2 regions of the Micromonospora sp. IBHARD004 genome follow, and region 1 is predicted to be linked to the other one. Evidence: riboswitches for the same ligand, from Rfam matches in the RefSeq annotation. Region 1 holds a riboswitch; the other holds the start of a gene.
What was found. A riboswitch is a leader RNA that binds a small molecule or an ion and turns the genes downstream of it on or off. The one in region 1 is predicted to bind S-adenosylmethionine.

Region 1 (6,879 bases):
TGGTGCCCGGCTCGCCGGTGCTCTCCCGGATCGGCGCGCTGGTCGAGGGCCCGGGCTTCCTGCCGCACCTGTCCGGCCTGGACAACCTGAAGGCGTACTGGCGGGCGACCGGGCGGCCCTGGGACGACGCGCACTTCGACGAGGCGCTGGAGATCGCCGGCCTCGGCTCCTCGGTGCACCGGCGGACGAAGAACTACAGCCACGGCATGCGGCAGCGGCTGGCCATCGCGCAGGCCATGCTCGGCCTGCCGGAGCTGCTGGTGCTCGACGAGCCGACGGACGGGCTCGACCCGCCGCAGATCGCCGAGATGCGCCGGGTGCTCCAGCGGTACGCCACCGAAGGCCGGGCGGTGCTGGTCTCCAGCCACCTGCTGGCCGAGGTGGAGCAGACCTGCACCCACGCGGTGGTGGTGAACAAGGGCCGGATCGTGGCGTCCGGCCCGGTCGAGGAGATCGTCGGCGACTCGCCGAGCGTGCTCTTCGAGGTGACCGACCCGGACGCCGCCCGGACGGTGCTGGACCGGCTGCACGGGGTACGGGTGCTGCCCGACGGCGACGGCGGGCTGGTGGTGGACACCAACGGCACCGCGCGCAGCGAGGTGGTGGCCGAGCTGGTCCGGGCCGGCATCGGGGTGGACCGGGTGGTGCCCCGGCGCCGTCTGGAGGACGCGTTCCTCGCCCTGGTCGGCGAGAACTCTCGGGGAAGCGGTGACCGGTGATGGCAGGCTCTTCGGTCGGGTCGCGGGACGCGGCCGGCGCGGTCGGTCCGGGCGGGGCGGCGGTCGGCTACCGGCCGTCGGCGACCCTGCCGTTCGCCGCGGAGTTCCGCCGGCAGGCGTCGCGGCGGCGTACCCAGCTGGCGCTCGGGTTCATGGTGCTGCTGCCGCTGATCATCCTGGTCGCGTTCCAGTTCGACTCCGGTGGCGACGAGGACAACGGGCGCAACGAGTTCGCCAGCCTGGTCGACCTGGCCACCTCGGGCGGGCTCAACTTCACCCTCTTCTCGATCTTCGTGTCGGCGTCGTTTCTGCTGGTCGTGGTGGTGGCGCTGTTCTGCGGGGACACGGTGGCCAGCGAGGCGAGCTGGGGGAGCCTGCGCTACCTGCTGGCCATCCCGGTGCCCCGGGCCCGGCTGCTCGCGGTGAAGCTGCTGGTCGCGCTCGCGTACTCCGGTCTGGCCCTGCTGCTGCTCGCGGGCACGGCGCTGCTCGCCGGCACCCTCCGGTACGGCTGGTCGCCGCTGCGCAGCCAGGTCTCCGCCGAGCTGGCGCCCGGCGAGGGGCTGCTGCGGCTGCTGGCGGTGCTGGGTTACCTGGCGGTCGTTTTGCTGGTGGTCGCCGGGCTGGCGTTCCTGCTCTCGGTGACCACGGACGCCGCGCTCGGCGCGGTCGGCGGCGCGGTGCTGCTCTGGATCCTCTCCAGCATCCTGGACCAGATCACCGCGCTCGGCGGCCTGCGCGCCTTCCTGCCGACCCACTACAGCAGCGCCTGGCTGGGGCTGCTCTCCACGCCGGTGCAGACCGACGACGTGGTCCGGGGCACGATCTCAGCGGTCGGCTACGCCACGCTCTTCTGGGGGCTGGCCTTCTGGCGCTTCACCCGCAAGGACGTGACGAGCTGACGCAGGTACGACTACATCCGATGGCGCAACCAACGTGCCCAACCCAAAACCGGACTCGCCACCGGATCCAAGATCCGCCACCCGGCTCACCCGTTCGGGGTATGGCGAGGCACTAGCATGACTCGGGCGCCGGCGCCGGCGCCGCGCCCCGGGGCAGTTGCCACCGTCGGCCGCCAGCCGGTGCCGCGTCGTGCCGCCCCGCCGACCCACTCGCGAAAGCTCCCGCCATGCGCGTCTCAGCTCTGCATCACCAAGCTATCCGAGCCGATGGCGGCACCATTTCCCCGCCCTCCCGGGACGCCTACTTCGACAACGCCAAACTCCTGGCTACCGCCCTGGTCGTCCTCGGCCACACCTGGGGCCCGCTCGTCGGCTCCCCGAACGAGATGCGCGGCGTGCGGGCTCTCTACCTGCTGGTCTACGCCTTCCATATGCCACTGTTCGTCATGATCAGCGGCTACTTCTCACGCTCCTTCGCCCAGGACGCCTCTCACCCCGGCCGGCTGCGCAGACTCCTCACCAGCACCCTGGTCCCCTACCTGATCTTCGCCACCGCATACCAGCTGTACAACAACTACCGCCTGGACGAGTCGAACCCGATTGACCTGGTCACGCCCTTCTACCTCACCTGGTTCCTGGTCGCCCTGTTCGTCTGGCGGATTTCCGCCCCGCTCTGGCTCAACCTGCGCGCACCGGTCGCGGTGGCGACCGGCGTCATGCTCGCCTCGGGCGCCGCCTCGCTCTCCGGGGAACTGGACCTGGCCCGGATCCTCCAGTTCCTCCCATTCTTCGTGCTCGGCCTCACCGCCCGGCGCGAACACCTCGAATGGATCCGTGACACCCGATGGCTGCGCCCCGCCGCCGTCCTGGTGTTTGCCGCAGCCCTGATCACCGTGTACCACTACGCCCCGCGGCTGCCCGCTGGCTGGTTCTACCGGCACAACGGGCACGCACAACTGGACGTCAGCTGGGGTACGTGGGCGGTCGGCGCACTCAGCTTGACGGCGGTCGCGCTCGTGCTCTGTGTCGCCTTTCTCGCCCTGGTGCCTTCGAACCGCAATTTGCTCACCCCGCTCGCGACCGGCACCCAGTACACCTACCTGCTGCACGGGTTCATCGTTCAGCTCGCGCTCGCCTACAAGTTCCAGAACACTCCGTTCGTCAACTCCTTCGCCGGCCTATTGACCATCAGTGCTCTCGCCGTCCTCGCGACGGGAATCCTGGCCTCCCCGCCCGTCCGCCGGCTTTTCGGCTGGGCGGTGGAACCGCAGATGAGTTGGGCCTTTGCCGATGTGCGGGCGGAGAAGTTCGCCGATGCCCGACGCCCGGTGACCGCTCCTACCCACAGCTCGACCTAGGACGTCGAGGGAGAGCGCCTCAGGAGCGGGTGGGCGCGGTGAGGACCGCGTCGAGCAGGCCGGGGTAGAGGCGGTCCAGTTCGTCGCGGCGCAGCCGGACGTACCGGCTGGTGCCGGCGACCCGGGTCCGGGTCAGGCCCGCCTCGCGCAGCACCTTCAGGTGGTGGCTGCGGGTCGCCTTGGACACGCCGAACTCGAAGGTGCCGCAGGCGTACTCGCCGCCCTCGGCGAGGGCGCGCACGATCTGCAGCCGTACGTCGTCGGCCAGCGCCGCGAGCACGGCGGTGACCGGTACGTCGCGCAGTTCGGGTTCGTGCAGCTCCATGTGACCAGTGTAACCCTTGTTCGACGTTCGTCGAACAAGCTCCTACAGTCGGTGGCGTTAGTTCGACGATACTCGAACATAGGAGCTCTCGTGCGCTCTCGTCACGCCGCCTTCCCGCTCTTCGCGGTGCTCAGCTGGGGTGTCATGTTCCCCGTCCTGGCCAGCGCCCTCACCCGGGTCGACGCGCTGAACCTCACCACCGCCCGGTACGTCCTCGCGACCGCCGTCCTGCTCGCCCTGCTGCTGGCCCGGGAGGGCCTGGCCGCGCTGCGCGCCGGCGGCCGGGCCGTCGAGGTGGTGGCGCTCGGCGTGCTCGGCTTCGCCGGGTTCAACGTGCTGACCAACCTGGCGCTCGGGCACGCCGCCCCGCAGCAGATCGCCCTCTTCGCCGCCACCACCCCGCTGGTCACCCAGCTGGTCCGCTGGGTTCGGGACGGCGTGCGCCCCCGTCCGGTGCTGCTCGGGTTCTCGCTGCTCGCCCTCGTCGGCGTCGGTCTGGTGATCACCCGGGGCCGGCTCGACGGGCTGGGCCAGTTCGGCGTCGGCGGGCTGCTGATGATCGGCGCGGTCCTCGGCTGGGCCGTCTACACCCACGGCGCGAGCCGGTTCACCGGCTGGTCCCCGCTGCGTTACACCACGCTCACCGCGGTCGCCGGCACCGCCGCGATGCTCGCCGGCAGCCTCACCGCCGACCTCGCCGGCTGGCAGCACCTGCCGGCCGCCGCCGACCTCGTCGCGGTCGCCCCGCAGCTGGCGTACGCCGTGATCGTCGCCGCCGTCCTCGCGGTACTCGCCTGGAACACCGGGGTGCAGCGGCTCGGCGCGGCCGACGCCGCCCTCTTCATGAACCTGGTCCCGGTGACCACCTTCGTGGTGCAGACCGTCCGGGGCTACCGGCCCGGCGCGGTGGAGCTGGTCGGCGCGGCCCTGACCATCGCCGCCCTGGCCGCCGCCAACCTGGTCACCCGCTCCCGCGCCGCCACCACCCGCGCCGCGGCGCCCGTCCCGGTGGCGGTCACCGACCGGCCGGCGATGGTCGACCCGATCGCCGTGGTGGCCCGGTGAGGTGAGCGGAGCGGCAACGCCCGGGAGGTGGGGGCATCCGGCGGCGGAGGGGCCCCACCTCCCGGACGGTGCGCGGATCTCGGCGCTGGTGAGCGGGGGTGGCTCACACCGTGGGAACCCCGCTCGGCAGGTGCGCCGTGAGTGCATAGACTCGGCGGCACAACTGCATACCTCATCCAGAGGGGCTGAGGGATACGGCCCGACGACGCCCCGGCAACCACCCGCGCGCTCGACGACGAGCGAGGAGCGGGCAGGTGCCAATTCCGTCCCCGCCGCAGGGTGCGATGCGGGGAAAGATGAGAGGAATTCCTCGACATGACGTCGACGCTTCCCGCCGCCCCCGGTATCGACACCACCCTCAGCCCGGCCCGCGCCCTGGTCTGCCGCGCCTGTTCCGCGCGCTACCCGCTGGCCGCCCAGCACGCCTGCTTCGAGTGTTTCGGCCCGCTGGAGGTCGACTACGACGCCGCCGCGCTCGCCACCGTCACCCGGGAGCAGATCGAGGCCGGCCCGAAGAACCTCTGGCGGTACGCGGCCCTGCTCCCCGCCGGCCAGGACCCGGCCAGCCGGGTGACCGTGGACCCGGGGCTCACCCCGCTGGTCGCCGCGCCGCACCTCGCCGCCGAGCTGGGCATCACCGCGCCGCTCTGGGTGAAGGACGACAGCGCGAACCCCACCCACTCGTTCAAGGACCGGGTGGTCTCGGTGGCGCTGACCGCCGCCCGGGCGCTCGGCTTCACCCGGTACGCCTGCGCCTCCACCGGCAACCTGGCCAACTCGGTCGCCGCCCACGCGGCGCGGACCGGGGCGCCGTCGGTGGTCTTCATCCCCAGCGACCTGGAGCAGGGCAAGGTCGTCACGACCGCCGTCTACGGCGGCGACCTGGTCGCCATCGACGGCTCGTACGACGACGTGAACCGGCTCTGCGGGGAGCTGGTGGAGACCGACGAGTTCGAGGACACCGCGTTCGTCAACGTCAACGTCCGGCCGTACTACGCGGAGGGATCGAAGACCCTCGGGTACGAGGTGGCCGAGCAGCTCGGCTGGCGGATCCCGGCGCAGGTGGTGATCCCGATGGCGAGCGGCGAGCTGCTCACCAAGATCGACAAGGCGTTCTCGGAGCTGGTCGAGATCGGCCTGGTCGAGGCGCCGGCCGGCGGCTGGAAGGTCTTCGGCGCCCAGTCGGCCGGCTGCAACCCGATCGCCGCCGCGCTGCACGCCGACAGCGACACCATCACCCCGGTCAAGCCGACCGGCATCGCCAAGTCGCTGAACATCGGCGACCCGGCCGCCGGCCTCTACGCCCTCGAAGCCGTCCGCCGCACCGACGGCTGGATGGAGTACGCCGACGACGACGAGATCCGCGCCGGCATCCGGCTGCTCGCCCGGACCGCCGGCGTCTTCGCCGAGACCGCCGGCGGTGTCACCGTCGCCGTGCTCCGCAAGCTGGTGGAGTCCGGCCGGCTCGACCCCACGGCGGAGACGGTCGTCTTCAACACCGGCGAGGGCCTGAAGACCATCGACGCGGTCGCCCCCGAGGTCGGCCCCACCCATCGCATCAAGCCGTCGCTCCGCGCCGCCCGCGACGCCGGCCTCCTCTCCTGACCCACCCGACGCCCGCCCGGGTCCGGTGGACCTGGGGTTGGCCGGGTGGGGGACGGGCGGATCGCCCGGACGGGGGATCGGGCGGATCCACCGGGTAACTGGCTTTTCGCTGTGAGTGTGGAAAACCCGCCGCTAAGGACTTGACGGGCAGGATTCGGACGGCGCAAGATGCTCCGTGCGGGAGGGCGTTTCGCCGGAGACTTTCAGTTCTTTCGACCCAGCGCCGATGGCGTTGTGCGATCGTCCCTCCCGACCAACGTCGCGATCGGGGCCAGCGTTAATTCGCTGGCCCCGATCGCTGTTCCTGGCGCACCCTCGCGGGTATGGACATCACGATCGCGCCGTTCGACGCCGCCGACGCGGCCGCGATCGACGAGGCGTACCGGATCGGCGCGGCGGCCAACGAGGCCGACCTGCCGGACTTCCCGCCGTTCTGCCGGCAGCGCTTCGACGCCGCCGTCCGGCATCCGATGCCGGGCAATGCGCCACGCTGGGCGCTGGCCCGGCTCGACGGCGTACCGGCCGGCTACCTGGGGCTGGACCTGCCGCAGCTCGACAACACCGACAACTCGACCGTCGACCTGGTCGTGCATCCGGCGTACCGGCGCCGGGGCGTCGGCCGGGCGCTGCACGAGCACTGCCTGCGGCTGCTGCGCGAGTACGGCCGCAAGCGGGTGATGGGCATGGCGGTCTCGGCGCTGCCCGGGGGAATCGCCCGACCCGAGGCGGGCGGCACCTTCGCCGCCGCGATGGGCGCCCGCCCGGTGCTCGCCGAGGTGCGCCGCCGGCTGGCGACCGACCGGCTCGACCACGCCGCGCTCGACGCCCTGGCCGCTGAGGCCCGGGCGCACGCCACCGGCTACCGCACCGTCCGCTGGCAGGGCGACACGCCGGAGGAGTACGCC
Region 2 (6,879 bases), 2.5 Mb from region 1:
CAGATCCGCTGCGAGTGCGCGGCGAACGGCGCCACCCGCTGGTTGCGCAGCTCGGTCGCCGTGGCCTTCAACCAGTTCCGGGCGGCCTTCAACCGGGCGAGGGTCCGCTCTCGCTCCGGCAGCCGCCCGGCGGCGAGCAGCCAACCCCGCAGGTCGGCCGCCGCGGCCTGCCAACCGGTGTCGCGCTGGCGGAGCAGGCCCTTCGCGTACGAGCGGAGATCCTCCGCCGCCGCGACGACCGCCGGGTACCGGGCGCTCAGGTGCTCGGCGAGCTCCTCCGGCCCGCCGGGGGCCAGCCGCAGCGCCGCCACGGCGTCCCGCAGCCGGGCCAGCGGCACGTCCGGCGCCTCCGCGTCGGGTACGTCCAGGTCGTCGATCAGGTGGTGGGCCCGCTGCACGAGCGTGTTGAGCCGGGCGGCGGTGGCCTGCGCAGCGAGGGTCCGGTCGCGCAGCTCGTTCAGCGCCGCGGCGGCCCGGGTCCGCCAGTCCCCGTCGAGCCGGCCGGTGGCGCAGACCGGGCACGCGTCGTCGCCCCGGTCGTCGTGGTGCTCGAGGGCCAGCCGCAGCAGCTCCGCGCTGCGCAGCGAGGCCCGGGAGCGTCCCCCGTCGTGGCGGCGGGCGTTCGCGGCGGCGTCCCGCAGCTGCCCGGCGAGCCCGGCCACCTGGTCGACGTCGGGCAGCGACAGGGCGGCCAACCGCCGGCACAGCAGCACCGTAGCGTCGGCGGTCGGATCGTCCGGCTCGTCGAGGATCGCGACCAGCGCGGTCAAATCCGGCCGGCTGGCGGCGAGCAGCGCGGCCGCCCGCCGGGCGCGGTCGTCGTCCACCATCCCGAGCAGTCCGGCGAGGGCGGCGCGCTGCGCGCGTACCTCCTTGATGGCCGCGTCGACGGGCCGCGCGGCGCCCATCAGCCGCCGGTCGGCGTCGGTGATCGCCTCCAGGCCGAGGATCGCGAAGAGCGCGTCGAAGAGCTGGCTCTGCGTGCCGGCGGCGAGGCGCCCCAGCTCGGCGGCGGTGAGGAACGGCCGGTAGAGCCCCAGCGGCCGGGCCAGCCCCAGCTCGTCGAGGTCCGCGTGGCGGCCGTGCGCGCTCGTCACGGTGGTCGTCGCGTCGCCCAGCTCGCCGTCGGCCGGCCAGGACCGCACCACCCGGGTCGGCGTGGCGGCGCCGTCAACGCGCAGCTCGACGCCGATCCGGCACACCTCCGGGTGGTGCAGGTTGCGCCACCCGGTACGCCAGACGCTGTTGCGGTCCGCCCAGCGGGCGCTGTCGCCGGTCAGGGCCAGCTCCACCGCCTCGGCGAAACTGGACTTGCCGGAGCCGTTGCGGCCGACCACCACGGTCAGGCCCGGACCGGGTTCGATGGCGAGGGTGCGCTCCGGGCCGACGCCGCGGAATCCGGCGACGGTGACCGACGAGAGCCAGATCCGCTCCCGCGGCTCGTCCGCCGCCGGACGCTGCGGCTCCAACGCGGTGGGCTTGCCGGCGAGTGCCGCGTCCAGGTCGGCCTCGTCGCTGAGCGCGGCGAGGACCACCTCGGCGGTGTCATCGGGTACGCGGTCGGCGGCAAGCCGCTCGAAGATCAGCTCGACCAGGGGTTCGGTGCGGTTCATCAGGCGACCTCCGACGGGTGCTGATGCGGGAATGGGGAGGGCGTGCGGGGTCGACGGTTCCGGCTTGCGCCGGTTCGCCGACGGTGGTCGCGCGGCGACGCTGTAAAGTTGCTGTCGTCTATAGATCGGCGGTCAGGCCGTCAGCGCAACGTGCCAGTGGCGCAGGAACGCCTCGGCCAGGTCGTCCGCCCGGGGGCGTACATCGAACGGCTCCTCGACCCGGGTGCGCCATGTGCGCCAAGCTGTCGGCGGCCCCGTTCAAAGCATGGCGGGCGTGCGCCCTGACGTGCGCGAACATCAGGTCCGGGCGTCTGGCGACGAGCTCGGCGAGCCGGACCAGGGTGGGCTTCAGGCCCGCGTGCCGCGGGCTCAGGTCATAGCCGGCGGGCATCGCCGTGATCTCGCCGCCCTGCCAGCGATGCAGGTAGTTCAGCGCCGGCAGTCTGTCCACCAGCACGGCCATGCCGAGGGGCGGGGTGTCGTACGCGGTGAACAGGAACTCGACCGCCCGCAGCTCGCTGACGCCGCGCGAACTCTGCCCGGCTGTCATCGGCGCAGCGACTTCCGCCCCTGCCCGGTCGACATCAGCGGGTCCACTTCGGCGCGGACGTCTGCGTCGCCCACCCCTCCATCCGTACGAGGTCACCGTTCATGATCGAGTGCCGGCCGAGGGGTAGGGCTGACCGGGCACCGTACCGCCGCCCGACCCGCTCCGAGATTTGCCGGCACAGGTCGCAGGCCAGACAGGAGCACTTGCTCCAGGTGGTCACCGTGCCACGCACGCAGAGCACGCGCAGGTCCAGGTCGCAGCCCATGTCCCGGCGCTACCACCGCCGCTTCCAGTCGGGGTACGGGGCTGGCAGGTGTAGCGGTGCTCGCGCGGCTGTCCACCCGGAGGCCGGCGCAGCTCAGGCACACGTTGAACGTGGTGAGGTTGGGGTCATCGAAAGGCACGGGAATGCTCGCTTTCCGGTGCCTCGGCGGCACCCGCTCTTGCCGGCCGCGATGACGGTCGGCCCGGTCTTCCCCCGGAGGCACCGTGCGCGGGTGGCGCGGTTGCCGGGCCAGCAAGCCGGGAGGCTTGACGCTGGCCACTCAGGACCTTCTCGTCGCGCAGTCTATGGATCATGACGGTGCGCGGCAAGCCTGCCCCGCGTACGCCACACCACGACAGGCCGCACAGACCGGGGGCTGAGGGGGTGGAGCTGGCTAGGCACGCCGAGCCCCGCGGGCCGCCGGAGGTGGTAGTCCCAGGCCCTCGGCAGCGAGGCGGATGTATCAGGACCGTCTGACGACCTGTTGCCGGAGGTCACGTCGGCAGTTCAGCATTGGCGGCAGCCGGATTGGTCGGAGTTGATTTCGATCGAGATAGCTTCGTGTCCACCGTTGTCTGGACCACCGGCCAGGCCGTGTCGGCCCGCTCCTGGGTGACCGGAGCAAATTTGCGTGCCCGCTCAGCGTGTGCTTCGAAAAAGGTGCGCGAGCCAGAATGATGAGCGCTGCAGCGGCGACCTGCCAAGCGGCCGACTGCCTCCCGCAGACCGGCTTGGCCGGTGGTGTTATCTCGGATCACTCCCGTCGAGTCGACGTAGACGTGGCCGTGCTCGAAGAGGGCGTCGCAGCCGAGGAGGCAGGCCGCCATAATGTTGTATGGGTTCAGGCGTTCATCTCTGCCGGCTTCGGCGCGCCGTTTAATGTGGGCCGCTGTGACGAGGCGTGCTGGCAGGTCTCGGCCGCATAGGTCACACGTGATGATCGCCCGCGCCCCGAACTTGATCTTCCTGAGCTGGCGCTGTTCTCGCCGACGAAAAGCCATGATCAGCGCGTCAAGGTCGCCTTCGAACCCTACCGAGTCGTCGGACTGGTCCTCGATCGCCGTGGCGAGGCCCATTGCGGTAGGGGGTCCGCCAGCAACCGGCGCTCCTTGCTTCGTGCCTGACATGCGCAGCGCCCGCATCGAGGGCAAGCCGAACTGCGGTCCGGGTATTTGCGTAAACGCGTCGAGCACCTCCAGATCGACGCGTTCGGGATACAGCTTGTCGGTCCATATCTCTGCGTCGGATCTGTACAGTGGACGCACCACCCGAGTGACTGTCACTTCCGTCAATGTGCCATCGAAGAATGCCTGGTGGTTCTTAGCTCGGGGACCGCCGGGGACGTAGAAGCCGAATATCAGGTAGTCGTTGGCACGCATAGTTAGGGCGATATCCCGATTACTTCGCGAGTCGGCGCCGTTCCCGCCGTCCAAGACACTGGACTCCCAGCCCCAGATTCCCTCAGCCTTCCCAGTCTCGTAGTTTCCGACGGAACTCAATCCGACGTACACATAGAAGTGGGCTGACACTGATCTCCGCCCCTAGAGCACGAGAAACTCGTGCGGTGGAGGCGTGTTCAGGATCGAAAGCCTGTCGAGCCGCTTGCTTGCTCATGACTCTAGTCAGTTGCCGTCTCGGTGTCAGGACACATCGAGGGTCGGGTTCGATGCCCAGAGGCGAGGACCTCGTACACCGTCTCCAAGCTGCGGCGGACGCGGACCAGCGATGCCAGGTATTCGCGCGTCTCCGGGTCGGTGGAGTAGAGGATGGTGCCGCGCATGCCCCGGGTCATCAGCACCTTGTAGGTGTTGCGGATCAGCCGGTCCGCCTCGAAGTCGCTGAGCTGCTTCCGGCTGCGGAACGCGGGGTCCTTCGACTCCGCCCGCTGGGTCACCAGCCGGCCGTCGCGGGCGACCAGATCCGGCCCGATGATGACGCCCGACCACTCGTACTCGAAGCCCTGCGCGGTGTAGACGCAGCCCACCTGGCCGAAGCCGTGCGGATCGGTCGCCCAGTAGGCGCTGCCGGGCGCGTCGCCGATGCTGCGGTCGCTCTTGACGTTCCACGGCCGAGACCAGCCACCGATCTGCACGTCCGGCACCAGCGAGTCGTCCGGCCGCGGGTCACTCCACGGCCAGCAGTAGCCCGCCGACATGCGCGCCGTTTCCCCGGCGGCCTGCTTGGCCGCCAGGAACGCCTCCATCTCCTCTGGCGACTCCGCCAACCGCAGGTCGAACCGGCCGTCGCCGACCCAGACCGACGGCTTGCCGCCGTCGAGGCCGAGCAGGTCGAGAACCCACTGCTCGTACGCCTCGCTGCCGCCGCACCGGAACTGGTCGTGCAGTGAGACGACCTCCACGTCCAGTTCCAGTTGCTTCGCGTACGCCGAGATGACATCCACGCTGCCCAGCTCGCCCGGCTTGACCACCTGGTGCTCGTCCAGCAGGAAGACCGGCACGCGCGCGGCGGCGATCAGCTCGTCGATCTGCGGGCGGGCCTTGTCCCGCTTGGTCTTCGGCGTGAACCGGTTGACCGAGGTCTCCCGGATCCGGTGCGCCTCGTCGCAGATCAGCACGTCGAAGCCGTTGCGCTCGGCCGACATGAAGCTGTTGAAGTACCCGAACATGTTCTTCAGCCGGGTCGACCCCTTGCCGGCGTAGCGGCGCAGGGTCTGGGTGAACGACCGGGAGCCGGTGGCGTGCATGACCGAACGCTGCTGCCGGGCCAGCTCACCGAGCACCGACAACGCGATCACGCTCTTGCCGCTGCCCGGCCCGCCGGACACGACCACGATCGACTTGCGGTCCGCGGCGCGGGCGCGCTCGACCGCGTGCAACACCAGCTCGTACGCCAGGCGCTGCTCGTCGAGCAGCGTGAAGTGCGACCGTTCCTTCAGCTCCTGGGCCGCGTACGTCAGCAGATGCTTGCTGGGCCGGACGGCGCTGGTGAGGAAGCGGTCGGCGGCGGCCGCGCCCGACGCGGGCGCCAGGTGGGTGCGGAGGTAGTCGAGGAACTGGCCGCGCCGCTGCTTGGTGAAGATTCGGCTCTGCTCGGTCGGGCGGCGGGCGAAGAGGTCGTTGACGTCCCGGTCGACCGCGTTGTGCAGGTACGCGGCGCCGACGATCGGGTTGCGCCGGTTGGAGAGCACGCCGAGGAAGTCGGTGAGGTAATCACAGTAGTCGCCGACCTGGACACCCGGGTGCAGGCGCGGCCCCCGCGCGTGCTCGACCAGGACCAGCCGGTCGGAGCCCTCGTAGGACTCCGCCTGCGACCACTGCTTCAGCTCCACCACGACGTAGGAGTCGTCGGCGGTATTCGGGTGCACACCGGCGAGCACCACGTCGACCCGCTTGCTGGTCAGTGGGAGCTGGTATTCGACCAGCATCTCCACCTGGCCCAAACCCGCGTCGGCGAGATCCTGCGCGAGCATCGGCAGGCTGCGATCCCAGGACCGGCGTTCGCTGGGGCTCACGGCGTGGCCGACCTGTTCGGCGATCCGGTCGGCAAGGGTGCCGCTGACGGCCAGGCGCAGGAGACCGTCGGCGGAGGTGCGGAACGCTGACAACAAAGGCCCCCGGGCAGCACGAAGTGATCGTGCGCATGGGGGGCGTATCCGGCGACAGCCGGAAGCCCGTCGGAACGCGCTTCTACGAGGTGGACTGTAGCGAAGAGATCAACTCCTCGCATGCCCGCTCACCGCTTGGCGGCGGACCCTTTCACCTGGTGGACGGGATAGCGGACGGCGACCTCGTCGAGCTTGGTGAGGGCTGCCTCGACCAGGTCGATGCCGAGGACGTCGGCGAGTCGGGTCAGATAGATCATTACGTCACCGATCTCGGCCCTCACCCTGGCAGCGGCCTCCGTGTCCTCCATCACGGCGGACGCCTGCTCGGGAGTGAGCCACTGGAACTCGGCCAGCAGCTCGCCGACCTCGCCGGCGAGGGCCATGGCGAGGTTCTTTGGCGTGTGGAACTGCTGCCAGTCCCGCTCCTCGGCGAAGGCCCTCACCTGAGTAGTCAGGTCGCTCACGGTAGAAAGGCTCTCATGTGACGGGTCCTCAGGCTGGGCCGCCCAAGAACGATCAATGGCGCTCTCACCGCTATCAGCCGCGCGCGTCTCCGATGAAGCCGGGAGCGCTGGCCTGCGCTACAAAGCTGGTCCAGGCCGCCGGCATGAACGCCAGAACCGCACCAAGCTGGTCCTTGGAGTCGCGTACGGCAACGATGCCGGGGAGGTTGGTGGCGACCTCGACACACTCGCCACCGTTGCCGCCGCTGCGGGTGCTCTTGCGCCAGACGGCGCCCGTCAGGTCAGTCATGTCGCAGCTCCCCGATGATCCTCTTGATCGTGTCCCTCGATTCTGCCTCACCTTGGGACAGTCGAGCTGCGCTGTTGAAGGCGTTTTCATATGCCCGCAGCTCGGCAGGCTTGTCGAGGTAGAGCGCACCGGT

Region 2: it holds a riboswitch for S-adenosylmethionine, as region 1 does, so the genes downstream of both, ACTWO6_RS18955 (hypothetical protein) here and thrC (threonine synthase) in region 1, are expected to answer to the same signal.

Annotation. Positions count from the first base shown of each region.
Region 1 is NZ_CP199934.1:6,334,264-6,341,142, reverse strand. Features, by position in the region: gene ACTWO6_RS30850 (alpha/beta fold hydrolase) at 1-719, shown strand, start outside; gene ACTWO6_RS30845 (ABC transporter permease) at 719-1,621, shown strand; gene ACTWO6_RS30840 (acyltransferase family protein) at 1,849-2,979, shown strand; gene ACTWO6_RS30835 (ArsR/SmtB family transcription factor) at 2,999-3,304, opposite strand; gene ACTWO6_RS30830 (DMT family transporter) at 3,395-4,369, shown strand; SAM riboswitch class I at 4,539-4,672, shown strand; gene thrC (threonine synthase) at 4,685-5,974, shown strand; gene ACTWO6_RS30820 (GNAT family N-acetyltransferase) at 6,298-6,879, shown strand, end outside.
Region 2 is NZ_CP199934.1:3,871,384-3,878,262, reverse strand. Features, by position in the region: gene ACTWO6_RS18965 (AAA family ATPase) at 1-1,613, opposite strand, end outside; gene ACTWO6_RS18960 (hypothetical protein) at 1,732-2,163, opposite strand; gene ACTWO6_RS18955 (hypothetical protein) at 2,198-2,428, opposite strand; SAM riboswitch class IV at 2,598-2,716, opposite strand; gene ACTWO6_RS18950 (hypothetical protein) at 2,923-3,807, opposite strand; gene ACTWO6_RS18945 (DNA/RNA helicase domain-containing protein) at 4,047-5,993, opposite strand; gene ACTWO6_RS18940 (nucleotide pyrophosphohydrolase) at 6,122-6,457, opposite strand; gene ACTWO6_RS18935 (DUF397 domain-containing protein) at 6,531-6,746, opposite strand; gene ACTWO6_RS18930 (helix-turn-helix domain-containing protein) at 6,739-6,879, opposite strand, start outside.